Regions from separate parts of the Streptomyces sp. NPDC001070 genome, predicted to be linked through region 1. Evidence: riboswitches for the same ligand, from Rfam matches in the RefSeq annotation. Region 1 holds a riboswitch; each other region holds the start of a gene.
The links. Region 1 has a riboswitch for cyclic di-AMP ahead of ACWDAS_RS04730 (M23 family metallopeptidase). Riboswitches for the same ligand answer to the same signal wherever they lie in the genome.
Positions count from the first base shown of each region.

Region 1 (10,066 bases):
AACGCTGACCCACAGCCCTCCGAACTGCGACACAGATGGGCACAAGTGGTTGTCGGCGCCCGATCAACGGCCCAGCGCGTGCCGGGATTCGCGCCATCGGGCCCCGCCACACGCGCCGCTAGCTCATTCACACCAGCCCCGTGAGCAACACCCGTGAATTCGTCATTTCGTACGCCCGTGTCGGCGACTGTGGGCGGGCGTTGAAGCACTGCGGAGGGCCGGTACAGCCCGGCCCCCGGTGCCGCGGCATCGTCAAGGAGCAAGGCGGGATCCCCATGGGCAACAAGTCGGCGAATGTGCGGACGGGTCGGTTGATGCGTTGGGTGCTGACGGCGGGGCTCAGTTACCTGGGGGCGATGTTCGTCGTGCTCGGGTGCCTGTCACTGCTGCCGAAGCACACGCAGACGTCACTGTCGGAGACCGCCGTGGGGTGGGCCGTGCTGGGCGTGAGCGTGGTGCTGTTCACGCTGTTCGCGGGGCGGAGCCGCGGGCGCTCCTGATCCGCACGCCACGGGCCGGACGGCGTCACCCCCGCATCCACGCCCGCGTCCCGAAGGACGCGCACGAGCGGGCCGCGGTGTCCGCCGCGAAGCGGAGGGCGGCGTCGAAGGCGGCCGGGGTGAGGCGGGTGGTGACGTGGGCGGCGAGGTGGTGGGCGAGGGCGCCGTGGAGGACGTCGCCGGCGCCGAGGGTGTCGACGACGGGGGAGACGACGGGGACGGGGATGTGGCCGCCGGGTCGGAGGATGGGGGACGCCCCCTGGGTGATGGCGGGCCAGCGGACGCCGGCGTCGTGCAGGAAGGCCAGGACCTCTGCGGGGGTGGACGTCCCCGGGGGGTGGAAGTCGGCGGAGCAGACCGCGATGTCGACGTAGGGAAGCAGGGTGGCCGTGGCGGGGCGCCAGCTGCCCGCGTCCAGGACGGCGGGGACCCCGGCGGCGCGGGCGAGGCGGACCGCGGGGACGGCGAGCGCGGGGTGGTGCGCGTCGACGAGGACGAGGTCGGCGTCGGCGACGAGGACGGAGAGGTCCCCGGGCGGGGAGACCGAGGTCCATGAGGTCGCGTTGGTGGAGGCGACAGCGCGGTCGCCCGTCGCCGCCGTGACCAGGATCGTCGACACCGCCGGGGGTTCCGGGGAGTCCGCGGTGAGGTTGATGACGTCGACGCCCAGCCCCGCGAGGTCGGCGTCGATCGCGGCGGCGAGGGGGTGGCCGCCGAAGGCGGTGAGCAGGACGGCCTCGCCGCCGAGGTGGGCGAAGGTGGCGGCGGCGCCCGTGGCGGGGCCGCCGGCGGCGACGGTCTGGGTGCGGGCGGTGAGTTTCTCGTTCGGGGCCGGGACGTGGTCGACGAGCGTGATGACATCGAGAGTGCAGAGGCCTACGAAGAGTGCGCGCATGGGCGCATAGTGGCAGCAGACGGCGTGCGATCCGTGGCTTACGCGCCTCCTACGGGCGGGGGTGCACCATTTTTCCGGGAGACCCGACGCGCAGCGCGCCGAAACCACTACGCTGAGTGCTCGCAGTGGTGCGCGGGGAATGCCGTGAGCAGGAGGACCGCATGGGGAACGCGCGACCAGGTGGGGCGGGTCCGGCGGACGTCGAAGTGGTGCTGGCCAGAGCACAGAACGCCTTCGACATCGAGGACCGCGTGCTGGGGCGGCTGGCGACCGCGTTGATGGGGTGCACGGAGCTGGCGTCCTTCCGCCAGCGCAAGGGGCCGCCGCGGCGGCTGATCCGGCGGACGCTGCGGCATACGTTCCTGCTGGCCGACGGCAGCACACAGCTGCTCTGGGAGATCGAGCACAACACCGGCGCCGGCGCCGACCGGCTGCTGTACGAGGTGTACTCCGACCCTGAGGAGCTCGCCGCGGCCCAGCACGTGATCGACGCGCGCTTCGGGGAGCCCTCGCCGGAGGAGCTGGAGGCGGAGGCGGCGGAGTGGCTGGCGCGGCTGCCGCAGCTGGCGATGGAGCTGGCGCCCGGGCCCCGGCAGTACAGGGAGGACCACTCCGCGGAGCACGCCTGGCGGGTGCTGCGGCGCGCGGAGAACACGGACGTCCCGGACGAGGAGCTGCTCAGCCGGCTGGGCTCGGCCGTGGGCCACGACATCGCGTACGTCACCGGCCGGCACACCCGGATCGGCACCGGCCGGGTCGCCGGCTGGACGCTCTACGAGCACGCCTTCCTGCTGGCGACCGGCGAGGAGATCAGCCTCTGGGAGGTCGAGCACACGATGACCCCCGACGGACGGCCGGTGTGCGAGGTCTACGCCGACGAGACGGCCGCCTGCGACTCCGCGGATGTACGGCTCGAGGCGCTGTAGCCGGGCGCTCCGGATTGCGGCCGGGGTGCAGCCGGAGGAAATTGGGGCGTAGGCGAGTCGGTGGGAGGCGGGAGGTTCCCATGGCGGTCCTGACGGAGGTCGAGTTCCCCGGTGTGACGGCCCTGCAGTACGAGGAAGCGAACCACCGCGCGGGGTTCGGGCCCGAGCATCCTCCTGCGGGGCTTCTCTCGCATGCCGCCGTGATCACCAACGAGGGTCTGCGGCTGGTCAACGTCTGGCAGTCCGCGCAGGCGCTGGAGGCCTTCATGGAGATCATGATGCCCGCAGCCAAGGAGTCCGGGTTCCCGGAGCCGAGCGGGCCGCCGAGGATCTCCGAGCTCTACAACTTCGTCGTCCCGTAGACGATCACCGAAGGCCGGAAACGACGGACCGGCGGTCCTGGTGTCGGGGGTTCACCAGGACCGCCGGGGTCAGTGTCGTCACCGGCAGTCGGGGTGCCTCAGACGGAGAGGCCCTTGCTGCGGAGCCAGCCCAGCGGGCCGATCGGGTCGCCGCCGCCGGGGCGCACCTCCAGGTGCAGGTGCGGGCCGGTGACGTTGCCCGTGGCGCCGACGCGGCCGATGGTGTCACCGGTGCTGACCTTGCCGGAGGTGACGATCATCGAGGAGAGGTGGCAGTACCAGAGCTCGGTGCCGTCGTCGAGGGTCAGGATGATGCGGTAGCCGTACGAACCGGCCCAGCCCGCCTCGGTGATGGTGCCGCTGTGGATGGCCTTGACCGGGGTGCCGGTCGGGGCGGCGAAGTCCTGGCCGGTGTGCGTGTTGGCCCACAGCGAGCTGGACTCGCCGAAGCCGGCGGTCAGCGTGTACGAGGCGACCGGCTTGACGAAGCTCTTGGCGAGCTCGGCCAGGCGCTCGGCCTCCAGCTTCTTCGCGGCCTCCGCCGCGGCCTTCTTCTTGGCCGCGGCCTCGGCGCGGACCCGCTCCGCCGCCGCGGACTTGGCGGCCTTGGCCACCGCCTCCTGCTGTGCGGCGTTCCTGGCGGACCGGTCGGCGGCGTTCCGCTGCTGCTGGGCCTGGTCGAGGATGCGGTTGCGCAGGGCCTCACCCGCGTCGGGGCGCAGGGCCTCGGCGACCTGCTTGGCCTCGGGGGCGCTGTCGTCCCCGACCAGGGCTCCGATGCCGGGCAGGTGGGACACCTCGGGCAGGGAGACGGGGAGCGGGTTCTTGCCCTCGGCGGTGGCGACCCCTCCGACGCCCAGCACGGCCACGGCCGCGACTCCGAAGACCGCGGAACCCCGGCCCATGGAGCGCTGCTTGGCGACGCGGTGCCGGGCGCGACGGGGGCCGGTGGACTCCTCGGTGGGGTTCCACGGCTCCGCCTGCGGGCCCTCGTAGGGTGCGCCGCCGAACCGCGGGCCGCCCTCGGGCTCGTCGGACTCGTCCTCGTGGCGCGGGTGGGCGGTGGCGACGGTGTCGTAGGCCTCCGGCCCGCTCTCGTACGCCTCGTGCTCGGCGGCGGTCTCCGGCTCGGCGGTGGTGGCCTGGGAGGCCGCCTCGTCGAACCAGCCGGCGGCCATGTTCCACTCGCCGGTGTCCCAGCCGTCGATCGCGTTCTTCGTCGGCGGTGCCTGCTCGGCAGCCGGGGGGTTCCAGCCGGCGGCGATGTTCCACTCGCCGGTGTCCCAATCGGGGTACGCGGAGACGGACCCCTGTTGCTGTCCGGGTATCAGGGCAGGCTCGTTCGACGCCACGCGGGCGCACTCCTTTCCTTCCTTCTCGCCTACCGGGTTAGCTGACGGGTTCGGAGCAGGAAGGTCTCCTACGAGGACCGTGGAAGGCCCCCGATTCACCCCAGGAAGTGGTTCCCCGGTTCCCGCGGACGGGATTCGGCAAGCGCACGGCGCCGCCCTGTCGGCGGCGGGACGACCGCGCTGCGTTATCGAACGTTAATAGAGGCGCCCGCCAATTCCAAGCCACTCAAGCGAGTTCATGACGGGAATCTATGTGGATGGACAGGACAGAAGCGGACATTGAGCCGCGACTGCCGTGACCTACGGGAAATGTGAGTGTGCATCAGTCGTTATGCGGAAGGGAGCGCCGCGCTCACGGCGAGTGATGGTCACCCCGGACCTCGGCCACCCAACGCACGGCCCAATCGGCTGTCGAGGCGCTCCGCCGTGGCGTCGGCGCTGCGGTGCGCCGTGAGCATCCCGTGCACTTCACGCTGCAGGACCCGGGTGAACGTGACGTAGTGAGCGGTCGCCGGACGGGCCCTGGCGGCCTGCAGCGCGCACCACAGCAGCGTCGTGTAACCGGGGGTCGCGGCCGACGGCGAGGGTGACGGTTCCGAGCCGCGCCCCTCGGGGCGGTCGAAGAACCAGGCGCGGGGGTCGTGAGGATCGTCACAGTTGACATCCCCGGCGCCGTATGCTGACCGCCGCGCGGGGGCGAAACCCGCCCCGAGCAGGGCATGTTGGGCAGTGCGGCCGGTCAGGAAGCGGATCAGGTCCGCGGCGTCGTCCGGGCGGTCGCTGGTCGCCGCGACGCCCAGGCTCTGCCCGCCGAGGGCGGCGACCCCGGGGAGCCGGGCCACGCCGAAGCGGACGCCGGGGGCGAGGGTGGCGTCGAGCCGGTTGTAGGCGTACGGCCAGTTGCGCATCAGCACGCTCTGGCCCTCCGTGAACTGGGCGAGGGTGACGGACTCGTCGGCCTCCAGGGACTCCGGATTGAGGTTGTTCGCGGCGCCGAGCCGGCCGAGCTCGTCCAGGCCCTCGCGCAGCCCGTCCTCGGTGCCGACGTAGCGGCCGTCGCCGTCGACGAGGTCGACGCCCGCGGTCCAGAAGGTCTCCAGGGTGTTCACCGTGAGGCCCTCGTACGCGCGCAGCTGGGTGGTGTAGGCGGCGTGGCCGAGGGGGCGTACGTCGGCGAGCAGATCCCCGACCTTGGCGTACTCGCGCAGGTCGGCCGGGCGGCGGCCGGCCTTGGCGAGGTCGTCGGTGCGGTAGTACAGCAGACCGACGTCGGTGTTGAAGGGCACCGCGTACGTGCGGCCCTTCCAGCGGCCCGCGTCCGCGGCCTGGCGGAGGAAGTCGCCGTCGACGAGAGCGGGGTCGAGGGGACGGAGCAGCCCGCTGTCGGCGAACTCGGGGATCCAGCTGATGTCGAGGTTGACCACGTCGTACGCGGCGGTACCGGACTGGAAGGCGCCGATCAGCTCGCTGCGCTGCTCGTCGGAGGCGGAGGGGAGCTCGACGAGGCGGGCGGGCCGGGAGGGATTGCGCCGGTTCCACTCGTCGATCAGGGCGCGGCGGACGCCGGGTTGCCCGCCCGCGGTGAGATCGGCGTCGCTCGCGACGACGATCGGACGGGAACGGTCGGGGGGCGGGGCCGGGACGGCGGGGGAACCGCTGCAGGCCGCGGCGGCGGCCGGCAGGAGCAGGAGCCCCAGGACCCGGTACGCACGGCGGACCCGGTACGGAGGGCGCGCACGGCGCGCGCGGCGTTCGGTCACGGCGGTCGAGCCGGCCACGGCCGTCAGAGCGGTCCGGCCGGTCGAGGCGGCCAGAGTCGTCACGCCGGCCCGGGCGGCCCGGGCGCGCGATCCGGGTTCGCCGCCGTCCCGGCGGGCGGCGCGCGCCCGTCCGTTCCACCCCCCCGTACCCGGAAGGCCCCCGGCTCTCATGACCCTCCCGAGGTGAGCCGGGTGATCGTCTCCGCGACCCGGTCCGGCAGGTCCTGCGCCGCCGCCAGGCAGGCGCCGCCGCCCTCCGTGACCGCCTTGTTGAAGCGCAGCGAGCAGCCGAAGCTCTCCAGGGACACCACCAGTACGGGGACGTCAGGGTCGGGCGGTGCCACGCGGGCGCTGTCCTCGTCGTCGGTGATGAGGACGAGCAGGGCGCCGGGGGAGTCCGCGAGGGTACGGGACCACTGGCGCAGGGCGGCGGCGACGGGGGCGTCGCGCTCGACCGGCGCCAGCGAGCGGATCGCGGCGTCCCGCGCGGCCGCGCCGTGCGCGCCGAGCGGGAGGACCGTGCGGCCGGGCACCGCCGCGATGCCGTACCGGTAGCCGGCGGCGCGGGCCAGGACGGAGCGGACGACGGAGACATTGGCCCCGGAGAAGGCGGAGCTGGAGACGTCGACGGCGAAGAGGACGTCCCGCCGGGTACCGCCGGTGTCGCCGTGGTCGCGCAGCGCGGCCTCGATGGCCTGCCGCGAGGGCGGTTCGCCACCGGTCGGGGGGTCGGCGACGAAGACCGCGCTGTCCAGCGGCGTGTCGCCGGCACCGCTCGTGCCGGTGACGTCCGTACGGAAGCCCTGCGCGGCCAGCGCCCGCTGCCCCGGCGCCGAGCCGAGCCAGGTGGCGAGCCGGTGCACGGCATCGGCGCGGTCCACGCGGTCGGCACGGCCGGTCTCCCAGGTCACCGGGACGAGGGTGAGGTCGAGCGGCGGGACGTCGCGGGGGTAGTAGACGGTGTAGGGGTCGGACTGGTTGCCCAGACACGGGGGACGGGTCTCAAGGGCCGGGGTGACGAGAGCGGCCAGGGTGGACTCGGCGGTCAGCAGGGCCTGTTGGGTGCCGTGCCGGTCCACCAGCCAGGTGCGGGCCGAACAGGCCAGGGCCCGGTCGTCGGCCGGGGGGACGGCGTCGGTGGTCACACGGGTGCCGGGAGCCAGGTGCAGCAGCTGGTCCAGGGCGGCGTCCGAGGAGTGCGGTTCCGCGCTGCGGACGACCACGCCCTGCGCGTGGGCGGCGTCCACCAGTTGCTGCGCGGTGCTGCCGGTGCGCCCGACGCCCTCCAGCGAGGTGGTGGCGGCGACGACGGCCGGCGAGTGCGCGAGGGTGATCCGGCCGCCGAGGGCGACGACGCTCTCCGGGCGCTCGGTCTCCGCCAGTACCCGGGTGTACGCGGTGCCCGCCGCCGGTATCCACACGTCCGGGTGCGGCCCGACGTCGCGCAGCGGCATCGCGCAGCCTCCGCCGCTCCCGCAGGCCCGTTCCGGTTCCGCCCAGGCGGCGGAGGCGCGGAAGGCGGCGATCGTACGGTCGGCCGGGGCGGCGTAGACGGTGGTGTTGATCTGGCCGCACCCCTCGGGCCGGCCGCCGAGGGAAGCGGTGGTCCCGGCGGCGTCGCTGTCCTGGAATTCGTCGAGCACGGCGGTGAGCGCGGCGCGGGTCTCCGGCGAGGTCAGCACGCGCAGTTCGAGCGGGGCGGGGCACAGCGGCGCGGGGCGGTGCGCCCACGCCCAGCCGGTGACGCCGCCCGCGAGCAGGGCCAGGGCGGTACCGATGCCGACGGCGCGGTGCCAGTACGGCTGGTGCGGTCCCGCCATCCACGTCCAGGCGAAGCCCGCGTACTGGGCGAGGCGGCGCAGCGGCGCCAGCGGGCGCGTCCCGCGAGCGGGGCGCGGGGTGAGCCGGGCCTGCGACAGGACGGTGTCGCCGGCGCTGTTGCTGGAGCGCTCGGTCGGGAACCAGGGGTCGTAGTCCACCCGCTCGTCGAGCGTGGCGGCGTACTCGTCGGCCAGTTCGCGCAGCCGGACCCCCAGGCCCTGCACGGTGACCGGGTCGTACGGGTCGGTGCCCTCGGCCAGCACCCGGACGAGGGCCCCGGTGAAGGGCGTCGGGTCGATGCCGTCCCCCTTGTGGATGCGCGAGCCGACGGCCGACGACGTGATCAGGGAGAACGGCCGCTCGGGCAGCGGCACGAGGCCCGCGTTGCCGGAGTAGCAGCAGTCCAGGACGAGGACGACCCGCTCGGCGCGCGAGGACGCGAGGAGCTTCAGCAGGTCCCGGTACGGGATGCCGTCCAGGCGGGCCCCGTCCTTGGTGGACTCCCGGGTCATCAGGTAGAGCTCGGGCTCCCCGGTCCCCAGGTCGACGTAGCCGTGCCCGGTGAAGTAGCACAGCAGCAGGTCCTGGGCCTGGGCGGCGGCGGTGGCGATCAGCCGCAGCGCGCGGTCGCGGGTGCGCGGCTCGGCGAGGGTCTCCACGGTGCGCGGGATGAACCGGCCGAGCGATCCCGAGACGAGCACGGCCCGCAGCCGCCCCAGATTGGCGTTGGCGGAGGGGATGTTGGAGAAGTCGCGGGCGTGCTCGTACTTGGAGACGCCGATCAGGACCGCCCGCGACCGGGACGCGAACGGTTCGTACGGCATGCCCGCCGGACCTCCCCAGGGTCTCTTCTTCCCGGTCTCTTCCCGGTCTCCTCCTCCGGATCCGGTTCTCCGGAGCTAGTTCTCCAGCGTCTGGCGGATGCGGGCCGCCATGGCCTCCAGTTCGCCGCGGGTCAGGGTGTCCCGGCCGGTGAGGACGCACTCCACGTCCCCGGAGCGGACGGTGACGGTGAGCGAGTCGCCGGGCTGGTTGCGCAGATGGTTGCGCAGGGCGCGGAGCAGGGTGAGCGCGGTGGTCTGCAGGGTCTCCTGGAGGATGACGAGCAGCAGGTCGTAGGCGATGCCCATGCTCTCGTCGGCGGGCCGCTCACGGCGGGCGACCAGCGGGGCCAGTTCCTCGTCGGCCCGCAGCCAGACCTCGAGTCTGCGCAGGTCCTCGGCCGGGTCCTTGCCGCCCTCGAGTTCGATGGTCACATACGTCTCCATGACGCCTCCCTCGCCTCCCAGTTTACGCTGACGCGCCGTCATGCATAGCGGATGTGACGGGAGTTGTGTGTAAAGGCCAGGAAATCGCGGCGGTCCGGGCCGAGGCCCCCTACCCCGGGGCGGGCCGATGCGTCATGATGCCCGAGTACCGCACGTACGAGGGGATTCGCCCGATCTTGGAGGCCGGAATGAGGCTGGGCAAGGCACTGGCGAACGGCTACGCGGAAGAGGCGGACGAGGAGCTCACAGGACTCGCGGAGCAACCCGCGGACGAGAAGGCGACCGCCGGCGCCGAGGCGGGGGCCGCGGTGGCCGAAGAGGCCGCCGAGGCCGCGGCGCGGTGAGGTTCGCGGGCCGGTTGCCCGAGGAACGGCCGGCGGTGCCCCCCGCGGGGTACAAGCTGGCCTTTGCCATGCTGTCGCACGACGGCACCCGTGTGGGCTTCCGGGGCGTGTCGCTGGGCGGGCGGATCGTGTACGGCGCCCTCGACGACGCCGTGTGCGGCTACGGGCGGCGGCACCGCAGCCCGGCGAGGGGCTGCGACTGCGGCTTCTACTGCCTGCACACGGCCGCCGAGGCACAGGCCCTGACCTGTGCCACGGACTGCCGGGACGCGGTGGTGCTCCAGGTGAGCGTGCTGGGCGCGTACACCCGGTACGAGCACGGGATGCGCTACGCGCGGCAGCGTGTGCGCACCGCGCGCATGGGCGTCTGCCGTTGCGGCCGGGCCGCGCGGGTCTTCGTGCGCGACGGTGCCGGGCTGCCCGGCTGGCGCGCCCTGACAGCGGCCTGCCCCCGTTGCGCGGCGGGGCTGCGGGTCCTGCGGCCGGCGGAGTTCGCGCGGCTGGCCGGGCCCTGGGTGAACGTGACCGGGGAACCGCCCGAGCCCGTCGCGGCCGGGCCGCTGCGCGAGGAGCCGGCGGCGGAGGCGGCGCGGCTCAGGACGATGCCGGACCGCTTCCAGGAGCGGCTGGAACGGCTGGACCACCGGGAGGAGAGCCCCCCTTCCGGCCAGTAGGGCGGGCGGTGCCGGGAGGCACCGCCCGCCCGCACCGGGCCGCCTCATGATCGGCCGCCCATACTGGAACACATGGAGCACAACGCCGAGCTCAGAGAGTTCCTGCGGGCCCGCAGGAACCGGTTGAGCCCGCAGGACGCCGGTATCAGCGTCAGCGGTACACC
Region 1 is NZ_JBSFLB010000003.1:81,620-91,685, reverse strand. It holds gene ACWDAS_RS04755 (hypothetical protein) at 1-8, shown strand, start outside; gene ACWDAS_RS04750 (hypothetical protein) at 141-500, shown strand; gene ACWDAS_RS04745 (PfkB family carbohydrate kinase) at 526-1,395, opposite strand; gene ACWDAS_RS04740 (DUF6227 family protein) at 1,557-2,321, shown strand; gene ACWDAS_RS04735 (hypothetical protein) at 2,402-2,683, shown strand; gene ACWDAS_RS04730 (M23 family metallopeptidase) at 2,782-4,035, opposite strand; cyclic di-AMP (ydaO/yuaA leader) riboswitch at 4,047-4,186, opposite strand; gene ACWDAS_RS04725 (extracellular solute-binding protein) at 4,404-5,858, opposite strand; gene ACWDAS_RS04720 (caspase family protein) at 5,963-8,440, opposite strand; gene ACWDAS_RS04715 (effector-associated constant component EACC1) at 8,516-8,884, opposite strand; gene ACWDAS_RS04710 (hypothetical protein) at 9,073-9,228, shown strand; gene ACWDAS_RS04705 (hypothetical protein) at 9,264-9,902, shown strand; gene ACWDAS_RS04700 (helix-turn-helix transcriptional regulator) at 9,975-10,066, shown strand, end outside.

Region 2 (10,066 bases), on a different contig from region 1:
GGTCCTTGATCTTGGAGATGACCTTCTCCGGGCCGACCGTGAACGGCAGCTCGGTCACCACCAGGCCCTTGCGGCGGGCCGTCACGTCCTCGACGGAGACCGTGGCGCGGATCTTGAACGTGCCGCGACCGGTCTCGTACGCGTCCCGGATGCCGTCCAGACCCACGATCCGGCCGCCGGTCGGCAGGTCCGGGCCGGGGACGTGCCGCATCAGCGTCTCGAGATCCGCGTTCGGGTAACGGATCAGGTGGCGGGCGGCGGCGATGACCTCGCCCAGGTTGTGCGGGGGCATGTTGGTCGCCATGCCGACCGCGATGCCGGAGGCGCCGTTGACCAGCAGGTTCGGGTACGCGGCCGGCAGGGCCACCGGCTCCTGCTCCTGGCCGTCGTAGTTCGGCGCGAAATCGACGGTGTCCTCGTCGATCGACTCGACCATCAGCATCGCGGCCGGGGCCGTACGGCACTCCGTGTAACGCATGGCGGCCGGAGGGTCGTCGTTGCCGAGCGACCCGAAGTTGCCGTGGCCGTCGACCAGCGGCAGGCGCATGGAGAACGGCTGCGCCATGCGCACCAGCGCGTCGTAGATCGAGGCGTCGCCGTGCGGGTGGAGCTTGCCCATCACCTCGCCGACGACGCGGGCGCACTTCACGAAGCCGCGCTCGGGGCGCAGCCCCATCTCGTTCATCTGGTAGACGATCCGGCGGTGCACCGGCTTGAGCCCGTCGCGGGCGTCGGGGAGCGCGCGCGAGTAGATGACCGAGTAGGCGTACTCGAGGAAGGACCCCTGCATCTCGTCGACGACGTCGATGTCGAGGATGCGCTCCTCGAAATCGTCCGGCGGCGGGGTCTTCGTGGTGCGGCGGGCCATCAGGGCGCTGCTCCTTCGGCTGGACCTCATCGGGTAAGAACACGGGACTGACGCGGACCATTGTGGACCGCCCCACCGACAGCCCGGACACCCCCCGCCTCATTCGTGGCGGTGACGGGAACTTCGCGGGCCGTTTGTCCGCTGCCTAGAGTGGCAGGTCTCAGCACAAAACTAACGAGTACGCGACCGGAAGGACAGCTTGCCCATGGGTCACACGGCCACGCCGGAGGCAGAATCCGGCGGCCTCACCGCGACCGAGCACCGCCTGGCCAACGGCCTGCGCGTGGTGCTCTCCGAGGACCACCTCACCCCGGTCGCCGCGGTCTGCCTCTGGTACGACGTCGGTTCCCGACACGAGGTGAAGGGCCGTACCGGACTCGCCCACCTCTTCGAGCACTTGATGTTCCAGGGATCGGCGAACGTCAAGGGCAACGGCCACTTCGAGCTGGTCCAGTCCGCCGGCGGCTCGCTCAACGGGACCACCAGCTTCGAGCGGACCAACTACTTCGAGACCATGCCGGCCCACCAGTTGGAGCTGGCCCTGTGGCTCGAGGCGGACCGCATGGGCAGCCTGCTGTCCGCGCTGGACCTGCAGAGCCTGGACAACCAGCGCGACGTGGTCAAGAACGAGCGCCGCCAGCGGTACGACAACGTCCCGTACGGCACCGCCTTCGAGCGGCTGACCGCGTTGGCGTACCCGGACGGCCACCCGTACCACCACACGCCCATCGGCTCCATGGAGGACCTGGACGCCGCCTCCCTGGATGACGCGCGCGCCTTCTTCCGTACCTACTACGCGCCGAACAACGCCGTACTCGCGGTCGTCGGCGACATCGATCCCGAGCAGACGCTCGCCTGGGTCGAGAAGTACTTCGGCACCATCCCCGCCCACGAGGGCAAGCCGGCGCCTCGCGACGGTTCACTCCCCGGAGTGATGGGCGGGCAACTGCGCGAGGTCGTCGAGGAGGACGTCCCGTCCAGGGCGCTCATGGCCGCCTACCGGCTGCCCCACGACGGCACCCGCTCGGCCGACGCCGCCGACCTCGCCCTGACGGTCCTGGGCGGCGGGGAGTCCTCCCGGCTGCACAACCGGCTCGTGCGCCGTGACCGCAGCGCCGTCGCCGCCGGCTTCGGCCTGCTGCGGCTGTCCGGGGCGCCCTCGCTGGGCTGGCTCGACGTGAAGGCCTCCAGCGGCGTCGAGGTGCCCGCCATCGAGGCAGCCGTCGACGAGGAGCTGGCCCGCTTCGCCGAGGAGGGCCCGACCCCGGAGGAGATGGAGCGGGCGCAGGCCCAGCTCGAACGCGAGTGGCTGGACCGGCTCGCCACGGTCGGCGGCCGCGCCGACGAACTGTGCCGGTACGCCGTACTGTTCGGCAACCCGCAGCTGGCGCTGACCGCCGTGAAGCGGATCCTGGAGATCACCGCCGACGAGGTGCGCGACATCGCCGCCGCCACCCTGCGGCCCGACAACCGCGCCGTGCTGGTCTACGAGCCCACGGGCTCCCCGGCAGCCTCCGGCGAGGACTCCGACGAGGACGAGGAGGGCGCGGACCAGTGACCGACGTCCACAGCACCATGACGTTCCACCCGCAGCCCAAGCCGGGGCAGCCCAAGCCCTGGGACTTCCCGGCCCCCGAGCGCTCCACGCTGCCCAACGGGCTGACCGTGCTGCGCAGCCACCGCCCCGGCCAGAAGGTCGTCGCCGTCGAGGTGCTGCTCTCCGCGCCGCTCGACGCCGAGCCCGAGGGTCTGGACGGCGTCGCCACGATGATGGCCCGGGCCCTGTCGGAGGGCACGGACAAGCACACGGCCGAGGAGTTCGCCGCCGAGCTGGAGCGCTGCGGGGCCACCCTCGACGCCCACGCCGACCACCCCGGCGTCCGGGTCTCCCTGGAGGTCCCCGCCTCCCGTCTCGACAAGGCCCTCGGCCTGCTCGCCGACGCGCTGCGCGCGCCGGCGTTCCCGGAGAGCGAGGTCGAGCGGCTGGTGGGCAACCGCCTCGACGAGATCCCGCACGAGCTGGCCAACCCCGCGCGCCGCGCCGCCATGGCGCTGTCCAAGGAGCTCTTCGCCGCCGACCTGCGCTGCTCCCGGCCGCGCCAGGGCACCGAGGAGACGGTCTCGCGCATCGACGCCGCCGCCGTCCGCGCCTTCTACGACACGCACGTACGGCCGTCCACCTCGACCGTCGTCGTGGTCGGCGACCTCACCGGGATCGCGCTGGACGACCTCCTGGCCAACACGCTGGGGGAGTGGAGCGGCAAGCCCGCCGAGCGCCGCCCGCTGCCCGCGATCACCGCGGACGACACCGGCCGCGTCGTGATCGTCGACCGGCCCGGCTCCGTCCAGACCCAGGTGCTCATCGGCCGCGCCGGCGCCGACCGCCACGACCCCGTCTGGGCGGCCCAGGTGCTGGGCACGTACTGCCTCGGCGGCACGCTGACCTCGCGCCTGGACCGCGTCCTGCGCGAGGAGAAGGGCTACACGTACGGCGTGCGGGCCTTCGGCCAGGTGCTGCTCGCCACACCCGAGGGCACCGGGGTCTCCCTGCTGGGCATCAGCGGGTCCGTGGCGACCGACGTCACCGCTCCCGCGCTGGCCGACACCTGGCAGGTGCTGCGCACCCTGGCGGCGGAGGGGCTCACCGACGAGGAGCGCGACGCCGCCGTGCAGAACCTGGTGGGCGTAGCCCCGCTGCGGTACGAGACCGCCTCGGCGGTCGCCGGCACCTTCGCCGACCAGGTCGAGCAGTATCTGCCGGACGACTTCCAGGCCCGGCTCTACGAGCGGCTCGCCGCGACCGGCACGGTCGAGGCGACGGCCGCGGCCGTCAGCGCCTTCCCCCTGGACCGGCTCGTCGTCGTCCTCGTCGGCGACGCCTCCGCCATCGCCGGTCCCGTCCGTGAGCTGGGCATCGGCCCGGTCGAGGTCGTCACGGGCGTCTGAGCGGCACCTTCGACGCGACCCCGGGAGCCCCAGCGGCACCCGGGGCCGCGGCACGCACGGCCTCAGCGGTCCAGCCGCGCGGCGGCCCTATCGATCCTCATACCTCATGGAATGCGACCGTCGGGAGCGGCCAGTTCGGCGGCGCGTTCCAGGAACGCGGCGCGGAGCTGCGCCACCTGCTCCTCGTCCAGGATCTCCATGTCGTAATAGGTCCGGATATGGGCGGACCAGACCTCCGAAGGGGGCCCGTCCATGCCCATGACGACCGGGTCCCAGGACAGCGGTGCGAACCAGAGCGGTGCGAGAAGCCCGGGAGCTGTGGTGTCGCGGGATTACGGACCGTTGCGGCCGGTTGGGGGCCGGTGTGGCATCCGGCACATATTGCCGGATTTTTTTGGTCCCGGGCGCAACACCCGGTTAGCGTCCTCGGGTTGCCCGGCGGAAGCAGCCGCCTCCCGCGGCACCGGAGCAACGATCGCCGAGTCCCCGTCAGGCGCGAGCCTGGGGAGCCGGGGACCCATCCGAGATGTCCCTGGGGTGAATCGGGCGGCCTGCCGCCGCCCGTAGGAGACCTTCCTGCTCCGAACCCGTCAGCTAACCCGGTAGGCGAGAAGGAAGGAAAGGATCTCCGCCTGCCCATGGCGTCGTTCTCCATACGCTCCACCCTGGCCGGCGCCGCCGCGCTGACCGCCATGACCACCGGCGCGTTCGTCGGGCCCGCCGCTGCCGCCGACACCAAGACCGACGGTTCCGCCTTCGCCCGCTGCGCCGCGGTCGCCGGCGACCTGGCCGCGCACATCGCCGACCAGGCGACGGCCCAGCACCGGGCCGCCGACGTCGCGCAGAAGCGCCATGACGCCCACGTCGCGCACGCCAAGCGCGTCGCCCGTGAGCGGGCCGCCAGGGAAGCCGCCGCGAAGGCGGCCAAGGCCAAGGCCGCCCGCGAGAGCGCCTCGCACGCGTCGCGGGGCGGCGCGCAGGCCCGCGGCGCGCTCGGCGGGTGGATGCTGCCGGTCGCCGGCTCCATCGGCACCCCGTACCACGCGACCAGCAGTCTGTGGTCCTCCGGTTACCACACCGGCGTGGACTTCCACGCATCCATCGGCACCCCCGTGCACGCCGCCGGGGCCGGCACCGTCGTCGAGGCGGGCTGGGGCGGCTCCTACGGCAACAACGTGGTGATCCGCCACGCGGACGGCATGTACACCCAGTACGGGCACCTGTCCTCCCTGAGCGTGTCGGTCGGCCAGAAGGTCTCCGCGGGCCAGCAGATCGGCCTGTCGGGCGCCACCGGCAACGTGACCGGTCCGCATCTGCACTTCGAGGCCCGTACGGCCCCGACGTACGGCGCCGACGTGGACCCGCTGGCGTACCTGCGCTCCAAGGGCGTCCACATCTGAGCCATCCCCTCCCCCCACACGAAGGCCCCGGTCCCCCGCCGGGGCCTTCGGCGTACCCGGTGCTTCCCGGCCGCCGACTGTCCAAAAATGCTCCATGAATTCGGGGCTGCCGTCGGAATCGGCGCCGTGCTGGAATAGAGTCGCCGCAGAAACGCCGACTCCTCCGTTACGCGGGGATTAAACGACGGCGGTCGGCGCGCACCGAAAGGAACCGGCGATGTGGGGTCGGATGTGAACGGGACCGGGGGCGCTGCGCGCCGAATTTCGGCCCAGGCGGTGTGCACGGCGATCCGTGACGACATCATCAGCGGGTTCTTCGCGCCGGGCAGCCGGCTGACCGAGGAGCAACTGGCCAAGCGCTACGGGGTGTCCCGGGTCCCGGTGCGCGAGGCGCTGCGCACCCTGGAGTCAGAGGGCTTCGTGCAGACCCGCAGGCACGCCGGGGCGTCCGTCGCCGAGCCGACCGAGCAGGAGGCCGCCGACCTGCTGGACATCCGCGGCCTGCTGGAGCCCCTGGGGGCCGCGCGGGCCGCGCAGCGGCGCACCGAGGCGCATGTGAAGGTGCTGCGCGGCCTCGTCCGGCTCGGCCAGGAGCGCTCCCTGCAGGGGCAGTTGTCGGACCTGCCTGCGCTGGACGGCTGGTTCCACGAGACGCTGGCCCAGGCCTCGGGCAGCCCGACCCTGGTGGCCCTGCTGACCCAGCTGCGGCACAAGATCGCCTGGGTGTACGCGGTGGACACCCCGGGCCGCGCCGTGGAGTCCTGGGAGGAGCACGGGGCGATCGTGGACGCGGTGGCCCGCGGCGACGCGGAGCGGGCCCGCAGGCTGATGGCGGCCCACGTCGAGCGGGCGACCGCGGCGCACCGGCTGCGCCGGCCGGAGCGCGCGGGACGCGGCGCGGCGGCGCGGTGAGGAATTGGAAACACGCCGTACACACGCCGAGCGGCCACGATTAACAGAAGTGCCGTATACAACTGTAGGAATTGTGCACGGGCCTATTTCCCGTGCCTGATTCCGCTGCGCGCTGCGCGGAATTGGCTCCGCAATGACGAAGAGGCGGGCCCGCGAAATCCGGCCGGATTTCGCGGGTCCGCCTCTTTCGTCGTACCGCGGTTTCCCGCGGTTTCAGACGGTCTCGGGGAGCTCGTCCAGTCCCTCGGAGACCAGCTTGGCCAGGCTGTCGAGCGCGGCGTCCGAGCCCTCGGCGTCGGAGGCGAGGACGACCTCCTCGCCGCCGGCCGCGCCCAGGCTCAGCACGGCGAGCATCGAGGCGGCGTTGACCGGGGCGCCGTCCGACTTGGCGATGGTGACGGGGACGCCCACGGCGGTGGCGGCGCGGACGAAGATCGAAGCGGGACGTGCGTGGAGGCCCTCGGCCCAGCCGATGGTGACGCGGCGCTCAGCCATGGTGTTGCCCTTCGGATCGTTCCAGGGAGGTCTAGACCAGTCTGCCATGCCGCGAGGAGCGGCCCGTCCACCACATCGTCGCACTCATCCCACAGTGCCCCGATACCCGTACGCTTGGGCCATGACAACGCCGCCGCCCGCCGCAGAGCGCGACTACCCGGTCCACTGGGAGGCGGACGTGGTCCTGCGCGACGGCGGCATCGCCCACGTCCGGCCCATCGCGCCGGACGACGCGGGACGGCTGGTCAGCTTCTACGAGCAGGTCTCCGACGAGTCCAAGTACTACCGCTTCTTCGCGCCCTACCCCCGGCTCTCCGACCGGGACGTGCACCGCTTCACCCACCACGACTACCGCGACCGCGTGGGCCTGGCGGCCCTCGTCGGCGGCGAGTTCATCGCGACCGTGCGCTACGACCGCACCGACGACGGCGAGGCCGAGGTCGCCTTCCTGGTCCAGGACGCGCACCAGGGCCGCGGCGTGGCCTCCGCGCTCATGGAGCACATCGCGGCGGTGGCCCGCGAGCGCGGCATCCGCCGCTTCATCGCCGAGGTGCTCCCGGCCAACCGCAAGATGATCAAGGTCTTCACCGACGCGGGCTACACCCAGCAGCGCAGTTTCACCGACGGCGTCGTCCGGCTCGAATGCGACCTGGAGCCCACCGAGCAGTCCCTCGCCGTCATGCGCGCCCGCGAGCAGCGCGCCGAGGCCCGCTCGGTCCAGCGGCTGCTCGCCCCGTCCTCGATCGCCGTGATCGGCGCCGGCCGCCGCCCCGGGAGCGTCGGCCGCGGCCTGCTCCGGCACATCATCGCGGGCGGCTACACCGGTCGCGTCCACGCCGTGAACCGTTCGTTCCCCGAGGAACTGCGCACCCTCGACCCCGAGGGCGTGCCCGCCCACCGCTCCGTCGCCGAGATCCCCGACACGATCGACCTGGCCGTCATCGCCGTCCCCGCCGACAACGTCGCCGAGGCCGTCGCCGACTGCGGCCGGCACGGCGTCCTCGGGCTGCTGGTGATCTCCTCCGGCTATGCCGAGTCCGGCGCCGACGGCCGCCGCAGGCAGCGCGCGCTGGTGCGACAGGCCCGCTCGTACGGCATGCGCGTCATCGGCCCCAACGCCTTCGGCATCCTCAACTCCGCCGACGACGTACGGCTCAACGCCTCCCTGTCGCCGGAGACCCCGGACGCCGGACGGCTCGGCCTGTTCACCCAGTCCGGCGCGATCGGCATCGCCCTGCTCTCCGGGCTGCGCCGGCGCGGCGCCGGGCTGTCGTCCTTCGTCTCCGCGGGCAACCGGGCGGACGTCTCCGGCAACGACATCCTGCAGTTCTGGTACGACGACCCGGCCACCGACGTCGCCCTGCTCTACCTCGAAACCCTCGGCAACCCGCGGAAGTTCTACCGCCTCGCCAAGCGCACCGCCGCCGTCAAGCCGGTCGTCGTCGTCAAGGGCGCCCGGCACTCGGAGGCTGCCCCGCCCGGCCACGCCGTGCCCGCCACGCGCATTCCCGACAGCACCGTCTCCGCGCTGCTGCGGCAGGCCGGCGTCATCCGCACCGACACCGTCACCGAGCTCCTCGACACCGGACTGCTGCTGTCGTGCCGGCCGCTGCCCGCCGGGCCGCGCGTCGCGATCCTCGGCAACTCCGAGTCCCTCGGCCTGCTCACCTATGACGCCTGCCTCACCGCCGGACTGGAGCCGGGCCTCCCGCTCGACCTCACCACCGCCGCCGGTCCAGAGGACTTCCGCGTCGCCCTCGCCGCCGCCCTCGCCGACCCCGCCCATGACGCCGTCGTGGTCACCGCCATCCCGAGGGTCGGGTCCGAACTCGCAGAGGACCCGGGCACCAGTGACGACCCCCCGCTGGCCGAGGCCCTCCGCGCCGCCGCGGACGAGTCCGGCGGCGCCAAGCCCGTCGTGATCGTCCACACCGCGCTGGAGGCCATGGGCACCCGCCTCGCGGCCGCCCGGATCCCCGCCTACGGCGCCGCCGAACGCGCCGTGAAAGCGCTGGCCCGGGCCGCCGCCTACGCCCAGTGGCGCCGGGACGCCCAGGCACCCGGCAGGGTGCCGGACTTCGAGGACGTCGACGAGGCGGCCGCGTGCCGGGACGTCACACGGCTGCTCAAGGACGCGGGGGAGCCCGCCGCGGACACCTCCGGCGTCACCCTCGACGAGTCCTCGGCCGCCGACCTGCTCGCCCGGTACGGCGTCGTGGTCCGGCCCGCGCTGCCCGCGCCCGGGATCGACGCCGCCCTGGAGGCCGCCCGCCGCCTCGGCTACCCCGTCGCCCTGAAGACCACCGCACCCCACCTGCGCCACCGCGCCGACCTCGGCGGCGTACGCCTGGACATCGCCGACCCCGACGACCTGCGCCGCGCCTTCGAGGAGCTGACCGCCCGGCTGGGCAAGCCCGAGGAGCTGCACCTGGTCGTCCAGGCCATGGCGCCGCGCGGCGTCGACACCGTCGTGCGCGCCACCGTCGACCCGGCCGCGGGCGCCGTGCTCTCCTTCGGCATCGCGGGCGCCGCCTCCGAACTCCTCGGCGACATGGCGCACCGGCTGGTGCCGGCCACCGACCGGGACGTCGCCGAGCTGGTCCGCTCCATCAAGGCGGCCCCGCTGCTGTTCGGCTGGCGCGGCGCGGAACCGGTGGACACCGGAGCCCTGGAGGAGCTGCTGCTGCGGGTGTCGCTGCTGGTCGACGACCTGCCCGAGGTGGTCTCCGTCGACCTCGAACCGGTCGTCGTGGCCCCCGCCGGCCTCACCGTGCTCGGTGCCTCCGTCCGTCTCGCGCGCCCCCCGGCCCGCACGGACCTCGGACCGCGCGCACTGTCGTCCTTCTGAACACGTGCTCCGCACTAGGATGGTCCGCATGGCAAAGACCGGTACGACGACCCAGGGGCTGCGCGCAGCGATCGAGCGCAGCGGCTACTACCCGGCCCTCGTGGCCGAGGCCGTGGAGGCCTCCGTCGGCGGGGAGCCGGTCGCCTCGTACCTGGTCCACCAGGAGACGACCTTCGATGCGAACGAGGTCCGCCGGCACGTCACCGTCCTGGTCCTGACCAGCACCCGCTTCATCGTCAGCCACACCGACGAGCAGAGCGCCGACGACACCTCCCCGAGCCCCTACGCCACCACCTCCACCGAGTCGGTCAAGCTCGAGCGGATCTCCTCGGTCGTACTGAGCCGGGTCGTGGCCAACCCCGAGTCGTACACCCCTGGCACCCTGCCCCGCGAGGTCGTCCTGACCATCGGCTGGGGGGCGGTCAGCCGCATCGACCTGGAGCCCGCCGCCTGCGGCGACCCCAACTGCGAGGCGGACCACGGCTACACCGGCTCATCCACCGCCGACGACCTGAGCCTGCGCGTCAGCGAGGCGGGCGACGGCCCGGAGACCGTCCGGCAGGCCCTCGCCTTCGCGCAGGCGCTCTCCGAGGCCAC
Region 2 is NZ_JBSFLB010000017.1:23,417-33,482, reverse strand. It holds gene ACWDAS_RS21485 (DNA gyrase/topoisomerase IV subunit A) at 1-868, opposite strand, end outside; gene ACWDAS_RS21480 (M16 family metallopeptidase) at 1,074-2,426, shown strand; gene ACWDAS_RS21475 (M16 family metallopeptidase) at 2,444-3,814, shown strand; gene ACWDAS_RS21470 (hypothetical protein) at 3,919-4,068, opposite strand; cyclic di-AMP (ydaO/yuaA leader) riboswitch at 4,281-4,437, shown strand; gene ACWDAS_RS21465 (M23 family metallopeptidase) at 4,453-5,214, shown strand; gene ACWDAS_RS21460 (GntR family transcriptional regulator) at 5,434-6,126, shown strand; gene ACWDAS_RS21455 (HPr family phosphocarrier protein) at 6,340-6,621, opposite strand; gene ACWDAS_RS21450 (bifunctional acetate--CoA ligase family protein/GNAT family N-acetyltransferase) at 6,743-9,469, shown strand; gene ACWDAS_RS21445 (DUF5998 family protein) at 9,498-10,066, shown strand, end outside.
Region 2: linked by a shared signal. The riboswitch ahead of ACWDAS_RS21465 (M23 family metallopeptidase) and the one ahead of ACWDAS_RS04730 (M23 family metallopeptidase) in region 1 are both predicted to bind cyclic di-AMP.

Region 3 (10,066 bases), on a different contig from region 1:
CCCCGAGTAGAAGAACACCAGGTCCCCGGGCTCCAATTGGGAGCGGGAGATCCGGGTGCCCGCGTTGATCTGGGTGTACGTCGTGCGCGGCAGGGAGACCCCGGCCGCCCGCCACGCGGCCTGCGTGAAGCCCGAGCAGTCGTACGCCGAGGGCCCGGTGGCACCCCAGACGTACGGCAGTCCCAGCGAGTCGTACGCGAAGTTGACGGCACGGGCGGCGCGCGCGTTGGGGGCGGCGACGGGCGCCAGGTCCGAACGGGAGCCGGCGGCGCCGCGGCCGGCCCGGGGGTCGGCGGAACCGTGGCCGTCCGAGGACAGCACGGCGGCGCGCTGGGCGGCGGTGAGACGGCCCAGCAGCTGCCGGGCCGAGGCGAGGCGCTGCTCCACGGTGCGCTTGTGGCGGGCGAGTTCGGCGCGGGTGCCGCGCAGTTCGTCGAGCTCGGCGCGGGTCTCGGCGCGCACCTGCTCGATCTCGCGCTGCTGGGCGGACAGGACGCGCAGCGCGGCGGTCTGCCGGCTGCTCATCCGGTCCAGCATCCCGGCCCGCTCCAGGTAGTCGCCGGGGGAGGAGGCGAGGGCGAGCTGGACGGCGGGGTCGATGCCGCCGCTGCGGTACTGGGCGGTGGCGATGGAGCCGAGGCCGTCGCGGGTGCGGTTGAGGCGCTCGGTCCTGCGGGCGAGTTCGTCCTGGAGCTGCTCGATCCGCTCGGTGGCCGTGTCCGCCTTCTCCTTCGCGCCGTTGTACTGCTCGGTGGCCTGCTCGGCCTCCTCGTACAGGCGGTCCACCCGGGCCCTGGCCTCCTCGGTGGTCAGCCGGGGCTCGGCGTGCCCGGTCTCCCCGAACATCGTCACGGAGGCCGCGCCGGCGAGGGCGAGACCGGCGGCGGTGCGCGCGGTCGTGCCGGCGAGACCGCGCTCCTTGGGCCTTCTGTGCGACGCCACGCGCCGTCACTCCTTCCGGGGTGCCGTCCGTACGCCCCCCGGTGGTCCGGCGGCGGGCGGACGGGGAGCCGTCCACCGCCGGACCTTCGGCGGGGGTGGCCGTGCCGGGGACGGGGTCCTTGCGGCAGTGGGGTCGGCCACCTGGGTCAGGACGCTAAACCTGGACGTCGCGGGGGAGTGCCGGACTGTGCGGGACTGGTCCGATTCGGCCGCGGCCTGCCCGCGGATGACCGCTGTTCGACGGGTGACCTGGTCACTTGCAGTCCGCCCCTGACCGATGTGCCGGAACAGGGCACCCTCGGTGCCGAGCGCTGGTAAGAGCGCGGTTAGGGTCCTGAGCCATGGACGTACTCATCAACCTCTTCGTCGGCCTGCACATCATCGGCATCGCCGCACTGCTGGGCGGCTTCCTCACCCAGATGAAGGCCATGGGGCGCGGCGAGGCCCGCTTCGTGCCGGGCATGCTGCACGGCGCGCTGACCATGCTGGTCACGGGCGCGGTGCTGGTCGGCCTCAACCAGGCCGACGACCAGCCGGTGAACAACATCAAGATCGGTGTGAAGCTCGCGATCCTGGTGGTGATCCTCGGCCTGGTCTACGTCAAGCGCGACGAGGAGAAGGTGTCGGCGGCGGCCTTCGGCACCGTGGGTGCGCTGACCACCGCCAACATCTTCATCGCGGTGCTGTGGACCTGAGCCCTTCCCGGGGCTCTCAGGCCATCCGGGCGTAGCCGTAGATCGGCATCTCGGTGATCGGGGCGATCTTGACGACGGTGCCCGTGTGCGGGGCGTGGATCATCTGGCCGCCGCCGATGTAGAGGCCGACGTGGGTGACGTCCGAGTAGAAGAAGACCAGGTCTCCGGGTTGCAGTTGGTCCGCCGTGACACGGCTGCCGAAGTCGACCTGGTCGTAGGTGGTGCGGGGGATGGAGACTCCCGCGGCCCCCCAGGCGGCCTGGGTCAGGCCCGAGCAGTCGTAGGAGTTCGGGCCGGTGGCGCCGTACACGTACGGCTTGCCCAGCTGGGCGCGGGCGAATTCGATCGCCTTCGCCGCCTTGGCTGCGTAGGTCCCGGACGCCGTGGACGTCGAACCGGACGAGGAGCCCGTGGAGGACCCCGACGAGGCGGTGTCGTTCGCCGCCGCCTCCTGCGCGGCCTTCTCCTTGGCGGCGATCGCCGCGGCCTTGGCGGCGGCCTCCTCCTGGCGCTTCTTCTCCAGCGCCGCCAGCCGCGCCTTCTCCTGGGCGGTGAGGCTGTTCAGCAGCTTCTGCGCCGCAGCCAGCTTCTGCTTGACCGCGGTCTTCTCCGCGCTCAGCCGCTGCTGCGCCTCGGTCAGCTTCTGCAGGCTCTCGACGGCCTCCGCGCGCTTCCGCGTCGTCTCGGCCTGCTGGGTACGGAAGGTCTCCATCGCCTGTTCCTGGCGGTCGGACAGGCGGTTCATCAGATGCGCCTGGTCCAGGAACTGCTGCGGGTCGGATGAGAGCAGGAAGCTGGTCGTCCCGTCCAGACCGCCGCCGCGGTACTGCGCCGCGGCGTACTCGCCTATCGTGCGGCGGGCGTCGTTGAGCGTCTCGGTCTTGCGGGCCACCTGGTCGAGCAGCGCGTCGGCGCGCGCACGCTGCGTCTCGGTCTGCTCCTTGGCGCCGTTGTACCGCTCGGTGGCGGCCTCGGCCTGGTGGTAGAGCCTGTCGACCCGGGCCTTGACCTCGCTGATGGAGGGCTTGTCCGGGGAGGCGGGCGCCGCGCTCGCGCTCTCGCCGAAGAGGGTGACGGTGGCCAGCGCGGCGGTCGTGAGTCCCACGGCGGCGCGGGGGCCGGGAACGGTCAGCGCGCGCGGGCGCGGCTTGCGGTGGGTCGCCAAGTCAGGCGGCTCCTTCCGTGGACCGCCTACCGGGTTAGCTGTCGGGTTCGGGCTTCGGAAGGCCGCCCTACGGTCCGCGCGGGCGCGTGCTGCGCTCGTACGGGCCGATTCACCCCAAGGTCATTGGGTCCCCGGCTCCGGCGGTCGCCGGACTCAGCGGAGGCGGCCCGTGACGGCACGGTCGCCGCCGCGTGGAGCGGACCGCCTGATGCGGCACGGTAGTCAACTGCGGGGGTCTGTGGGAACCCTGGTGTTCGAATTGTCCGCAATCATTTCGTGACCTTCACGATCCGGGGCTCCGCGTGACGGTGCCGCGGCCCCGAGTGACCGTACGCGGGGCCGCGGCCCCGACCGGTCCGGCGGCCCGCCCGGGGCGGGCTCGGGCAAGCGGGGCAACGCTGTCCGTCCCACGGCCTAGACTCGGGAGGCGATGAGCAGCCTCTTTGACGACAGCTTCCTGGCCGGCCTCGAACCGAGGGAGGAGCAGCCCCCGCCGCCTCCCGAGGACGAGCCCGAGACGGTCCCCGACGACCTCTTCGAGGGGCGCTTCGACGTGCCCGTCGACCGGGACGCGTACTACCGGGACGGTGCCCACCGCCCGGCCGTCGACCCGGCCGCGCTGCTGGAGGGGCTCAACGAGCAGCAGCGCGCCGCCGTCGAGCACACCGGCTCCCCGCTGCTCATCGTCGCCGGTGCCGGCTCGGGCAAGACCCGGGTGCTCACCCACCGCATCGCGTACCTGCTGGGTGCCCGCAAGGTGCACCCCGGCCAGATCCTGGCGATCACCTTCACCAACAAGGCCGCCGGGGAGATGAAGGAGCGCGTCGAGCAGCTGGTCGGCCCGCGCGCCAACGTGATGTGGGTCTCCACCTTCCACAGCGCGTGCGTCCGCATCCTGCGCCGCGAGTCCAAGAGGCTCGGCTTCACCTCCAGCTTCTCCATCTACGACGCGGCCGACTCCAAGCGCCTGATGGCCCTGGTCTGCCGCGACCTCGACCTGGACCCGAAGCAGTTCCCGCCGAAGTCCTTCAGCGCCAAGGTCTCCAACCTCAAGAACGAGCTCATCGACGAGGAGACCTTCGCCGGCCAGGCCGAGAACCCCTTCGAGAAGAAGCTCGCCGAGGCCTACGCGATGTACCAGTCGCGGCTGCGCGAGGCCAACGCGCTCGACTTCGACGACATCATCATGACCACGGTCAACCTCCTGCAGGCCTTCCCGGACGTCGCCGAGCACTACCGGCGCCGCTTCCGGCACGTCCTGGTGGACGAGTACCAGGACACCAACCACGCCCAGTACACCCTGGTGCGCGAGCTGGTCGGGACCGGTGACGCGGAGGATGGCGGCGAGGGGCCCGCCGAGCTGTGCGTGGTCGGCGACGCCGACCAGAGCATCTACGCCTTCCGCGGTGCCACCATCCGCAACATCCTCCAGTTCGAGGAGGACTACCCGCAGGCCCGCACGATCCTGCTGGAGCAGAACTACCGCTCCACCCAGAACATCCTGACCGCCGCCAACGCCGTCATCGAGCGCAACGCCTCGCGCCGCCCGAAGAACCTGTGGACGGAGGCCGGGCAGGGCCCGGTCATCACCGGCTACGTCGCCGACCAGGAGCACGACGAGGCGCAGTTCATCGCCGACGAGATCGACCGGCTCACCGACGCCGGCGACGCACGTCCCGGCGAGGTCGCGGTCTTCTACCGCACCAACGCGCAGTCCCGTGTCTTCGAAGAGGTCTTCATCCGCGTCGGACTGCCGTACAAGGTCGTCGGCGGAGTCCGCTTCTACGAGCGCAAGGAGGTCCGGGACGTCCTGGCCTACCTGCGCGTGCTCGCCAACCCCGAGGACACCGTCCCGCTGCGCCGCATCCTGAACGTGCCCAAGCGCGGTATCGGCGAGCGCGCCGAGGCCATGATCGACGCCCTCTCCTCGCGCGAGCGGATCTCCTTCGCGGCCGCGCTGCGCCGGGTCGACGAGGCCTTCGGCATGGCCGCGCGCTCGGTCAACGCCGTCAAGCGCTTCAACGAGCTGCTGGAGGAGCTGCGCACGATCGTGGAGTCCGGCGCCGGTCCCGCCACCGTCCTGGAGGCGGTGCTGGAGCGCACGGGCTACCTGGCCGAGCTCCAGGCCTCCACCGACCCGCAGGACGAGACCCGCATCGAGAACCTCCAGGAACTCGCGGCGGTGGCCCTGGAGTTCGAGCAGGAGCGCACCGAGGAGGAGCCCGGCACGCTCGCCGAGTTCCTGGAGCGGGTCGCGCTGGTCGCCGACTCCGACCAGATCCCGGACGACGACGAGGGCGGCGGCGTCATAACGCTGATGACCCTGCACACCGCCAAGGGCCTGGAGTTCCCGGTGGTCTTCCTGACCGGCATGGAGGACGGGGTCTTCCCGCACATGCGCGCGCTCGGCCAGACCAAGGAGCTGGAGGAGGAGCGCCGGCTCGCCTACGTCGGCATCACGCGGGCGCGGCAGCGGCTGTACGTGACGCGGTCGACCATGCGCAGTGCGTGGGGCCAGCCCTCGTACAACCCGGCCTCCCGGTTCCTGGAGGAGATCCCGGAGCCGCTCATCGAGTGGAGGCGCACGGGTTCCTCCCCGGCACCGTCCGCCTCGGTGTCGGCGGCGGCCTCGATGCTGTCGCGGTCCTCGTCGAAGAGCGGGCCCTCCGGCTTCGCCACACGGCGTACGCAGGACCGGCCGGTCATCGCCCTGGCGGTGGGGGACCGGGTCACCCACGACACGTTCGGGCTGGGCACGGTCGTCTCGGTCGACGGCAGCGGGGACAAGGCCAAGGCCACCATCGACTTCGGCGACGAGCGGCCCAAGGTGCTGCTGCTGCGCTACGCGCCGGTGGAGAAGCTGTAGGGCCTCGCGGTCACGGGGGCCCGGGACCCGGGGTCCGGGGTTTCGCGCCTCGGCCCTCGGGTCGGCTGCCTCCCGGCGGGTGCGGCTCGGTGCGTGCGGCTCAGCGCGGGTCGAGACCGTGCTTCAGCAGCCACGGCAGCGGGTCGATGGCCGCGCCGCCGGCGGGGCGCACCTCGAAGTGCAGGTGCGGTCCGGTGGAGTTGCCGGAATTGCCGGAATAGGCGATGACCTCGCCGGCCTTGACCGAGCCCGAGCGGATCTTGGTGCTGCTCAGGTGGCAGTACCAGGTCTCGGTACCGTCCGGGGCGGTCACTATGGCCATGTTGCCGTAGGCGCTGTTCCACTGGGTGCGCACGACGCCGTCGGTCGCGGCCATCACCGGGGTGCCGTAGTCCACCGGGAAGTCGATGCCGGTGTGGACCGACATCCAGTTCACGCCCGCCTGGCCGAAGTAGGCGCTGAGGCCGTGCTGCTTCACCGGGAGCAGGAACTTGGGGCGCAGTTCCTCCTTGCGGGCCGCCTCCGCCGCCTTCCTCGCCCGCTCGAGCGCCTGGCGCTCCTTGAGGTCGATGCGCTCCTGGGTGCGGCTGGCGCGGTCGGCGAAGTCGTCGACGTCCCGGTTGACTCCGGCGAGCTGCTGGTCGAGTTTCGTGGTCGGGGCGTTGGCCGCCTCGGGAGCGCCGTCGGCCTGGGTGCGGCTGCTGTCTGCGTCCTCGGTGTTCACGGTGACGGCGGCGGCGCAGGCCGCGACGCCCATGACCGCCACGGAGGGGACGGCGACGGTGAGCAGCGCCGAACGCCGTGCCGGGCGGCGCCGGCGGCTGCCGCCGGCGCCGCGCGAGCGCGGCACGGCGGCCACTGCGGTGTCACCCTCGTACTCGGGGTCCAGCTCCGGTTCCGCGTCGTCGTCGGCGGCGTCGGGGTCCGGGGCGACGTCGTACGCGTCGGCCCCGTAGGGCTCGCTCTCGTAAGACTCGGCCTCGTAGGGCTCGGAGTCGTACCCGTCGGGCTCGTACGCCTGCGGCCGGTAGGCCTCGGGGGCGTGGGCTCCGGTGTCGTACTGCTCCGGCTGCTCGTAGGTGCGGGGCGCGGGCACGTGGCCGTGCGCGGCCTCGGGCTCCTCGTAGCCGTGGACGGCCGTGTGCTCGTACTGCGCGTAGTCGTAGGCCGCCGCGGGCTGGGCCTGCGCGGGGTCCGGATGCCAGGTGCCGGTGGTCGTGCCCGTGTAGTCGCCGTAGGCGGGGGCGGCCGGCGTCGAGGGCCAGTACGCGGTCGCGGTCGTGTCGTACGAGCCGGTGGTGTAGGACCCCGTGTCGTAGGCGGGGTAGCCCTGGCAGGCGCCGAAGAGGGGGTCGTCATCCGCATGGGCAGCACCCACGGGCGCGTACGAGGCGTCGGAATAGCCCTCGTACCCGTAGGCGCTGTACTCGGGGGCGTACCCCGCCGGATGACGGTCGTTCACCGCTTCTCTTTCGCCTCGGCAGCAGGAGAATTAGCGGCGACTGTATCCCCCTGCGGCCGACGGCCACAATCTTCGGCAGGATTCAGGCATCCCCGATGCGTTGTGTTCGATGGCCTTTCGATGGTTATGGGTGCAAGGCCGTCAAGCCGCGTCCACGGCCCCCGACGCCAGCTCCTCGCCCAGCAGCGCCTGCCGGACTCCGGCGGCGATCGCCGCGTGGACCGGCATGGTCAGATGCCCGACCCCCGCCACATGGACGTTCCGGGCGATGAGGTCGGGGTGGTCCAGACGGGCGGCCTCGACCGGGCTCATCAGCTCGTCCAGATCACTCCAGAACGCCACGAACCGGGTACGGCAGCCGGGTGCCGGCTTGGCCAGCTCTTCGATGAGGTCGGAGTTGGGCCGCATCTGGCGGACGATGGGGTGCGGGTTCAGCAGCGGTGCCGCCCGGGTCCCGGCGTGCGGGGTGCCCAGGGTGACCACGGTGCGCACCCGCGTGTCGCCGCCCAGCCGCTGCGCGTAGTAGCGGGCGATGAGCCCACCGAGGCTGTGGCCCACGATGTCCACCTGGTGGTGCCCCGTCTGCTCGCAGATCTGTTCGACATGACGCCCGAGGAGGGCCGCCGCCGTGCGGATGTCGCAGGTCAGCGGCGAGTAGTTGAGCGCCTGCACATGCGGCCAGCCGTGCCGGCGAAGTGAACGGCGCAGCATCGCGAACACCGAACGGTTGTCCACGAAGCCGTGCAGCAGGAGCACCGGTGGATGGCTCCGGCCCGCGGTGGGGAGGCGGGGCGGTTCCTCGGAGTCGCCGGCCGGCGGCTGCGGCCCGCGTTCCTGGAAGATGCCGGTCGGGTAGAGGAAGACATGCCCGGTGAGAATGGCGATCTCGATCGCGGCGGCTCGTACGTAGGCCGCCTGGCGCACCAGGCGATCTCCGACACCGAAAGACAGGACGCCCATGGCCTACCTCCCGTGGGCACACGGAGACGGCCCTGTCCCCCGTGCGCCGAGAACGCGACGGCCCGTGTCGCCTGCCGAACGATGGACGACCACGGGCCGAACGCGTTTCTAACGTGAACGTGTCCCATGTGTGATTTCCCCCTCGGGGCACTTCGTGAAACTGTCCGCACGGGGGATGCTGGCGATAACGTTCGTTCACGCATGTGCCCGCTGAGCGCAGCAATCGTGTATGGAGGCAGCGATGGGAGTGTCCGGACCGATCCGTGTGGTGGTCGCCAAACCGGGCCTGGACGGCCACGACCGCGGGGCCAAGGTCATCGCGCGGGCGCTGCGGGACGCCGGCATGGAGGTCATCTACACCGGTCTCCACCAGACGCCCGAGCAGATCGTGGACACCGCGATCCAGGAGGACGCCGACGCGATCGGGCTGTCCATCCTCTCGGGTGCCCACATGACGCTCTTCGCCAAGGTGATCGAGCTGCTCCAGGAGCGTGACGCGGCCGACATCAAGGTCTTCGGCGGGGGGATCATCCCGGAGGCGGACATCGCCCCGCTGCGGGAACTGGGCGTGGCCGCGATCTTCACCCCGGGCACGCCGACCACCGAGGTCGTCGCCTGGGTGAACGACAACCTGCGGCAGCCCGCGCAGGCCTGACCGGAGGCGGGCGGCGCCGGCGGGCGGGGCGCGGGCGCCGACGCCGCCGGCGTCACCGGCCCAGCGGCGTCACCGGCCTGCCGGCCCCAACGGCGTCACCGGCCCACCGTGCCGCGGTCGGCTCAGGCCAGTTCCTCAAGCATGGCGGCCCGCAGGCGCAAGGTGCCGACGAGCCGCTGGAAGGCCTCCGCCCAGTACGCCCCGGCGCCCGGGGAGGTGTCGGCGGACTCCGCCGGCACCGCGGCCAGCGGGGCCGCGCGATCGGCCTCCGCCGGATCCAGGCAGCGCTCGGCCAGGCCCATCACCCCGCTGAAGCTCCACGGGTAGCTGCCCGCGTCCCGCGCGATGTCCAGGGCGTCCACCACCGCGCTGCCCAGGGGCTCCGCCCAGGGCACGGCGCACACCGCGAGCATCTGGAACGCCTCCGACAGGCCGTGCGCGGCGATGAAGCGGGCCACCCACTGCGCCCGCTCCGGTGCCGGGAGGATCGACAGCAGCTTCGCCGGGTCCCCGACGGGGCTGACGGCCGTCGCCGGAGTCGGGGCCGGGCCCAGCAGGGCGCGGGCCCAGGCCGCGTCCCCCTGGCGCACCGCGGCCCGGCACCACGCAGCGTGCAGATCGGCCTGCCAGTCGTCGGCGACCGGCAGCGCGATGATCTCCTCGGGCGTCCGGCCGCCGAAGCGCGCCGGCCATGTGCCGAGCGGCGCCGCGTCCACCACCTGGCCGAACCACCACGCGCGCTCCCCGCGCCCCGCGGGCGGTATCGCCACCACACCGTCGCGTTCCATGGCGGTGTCGCACTCGTAGGGCGCCTCCACCGTGATCCGGCCGCCCGCCGGATCCCACGCGACGCACGTCCTGGCCCGTGCGGCCATCCGGGTGGCGAGCGCGGAGCCGGGCAGGGCCGACAGCAGTTCCGCGGCGGTGGCGCGCACATTGCGACTGCGGTCGGCGAGTGCCTGCTCCAGGAACGGCTCGTCGGCCGGCGACAGGCCCTCGCGCAGCGAGTCCAGGAACATCAGCCGGTCCTCGGCCCGCTCGCCGGCCCATCCGGAACGCAGCAGCTCCAGCGCCTGCCCCGGGTCGCGGGCCCGCAGCCGGGCCAGCAGGGACACCCGTTCGGCGAAGAGCCCCTCCTCCCACAGCGCCCGCACGGCCCGCGGGTCAGCGACGTCCGGCACGACACCCGGCGCCCCGGCGCGCAGCGCGAACCGCCAGTCCGCGTTCAGCTCGGCCAGCCACAGCCCGCGCGGTCCGGCCAGCGCCAACGCTTCGGGCCGCAGATCGGTCCGCGCGCGGGCGGCGTCCAGGAGCGCGGGCA
Region 3 is NZ_JBSFLB010000006.1:77,455-87,520, forward strand. It holds gene ACWDAS_RS09535 (NlpC/P60 family protein) at 1-942, opposite strand, end outside; gene ACWDAS_RS09540 (hypothetical protein) at 1,284-1,637, shown strand; gene ACWDAS_RS09545 (NlpC/P60 family protein) at 1,654-2,802, opposite strand; cyclic di-AMP (ydaO/yuaA leader) riboswitch at 2,811-2,971, opposite strand; gene pcrA (DNA helicase PcrA) at 3,233-5,668, shown strand; gene ACWDAS_RS09555 (M23 family metallopeptidase) at 5,769-7,130, opposite strand; gene ACWDAS_RS09560 (esterase/lipase family protein) at 7,272-8,090, opposite strand; gene ACWDAS_RS09565 (cobalamin B12-binding domain-containing protein) at 8,332-8,745, shown strand; gene ACWDAS_RS09570 (DUF5691 domain-containing protein) at 8,868-10,066, opposite strand, start outside.
Region 3: linked by a shared signal. The riboswitch ahead of ACWDAS_RS09545 (NlpC/P60 family protein) and the one ahead of ACWDAS_RS04730 (M23 family metallopeptidase) in region 1 are both predicted to bind cyclic di-AMP.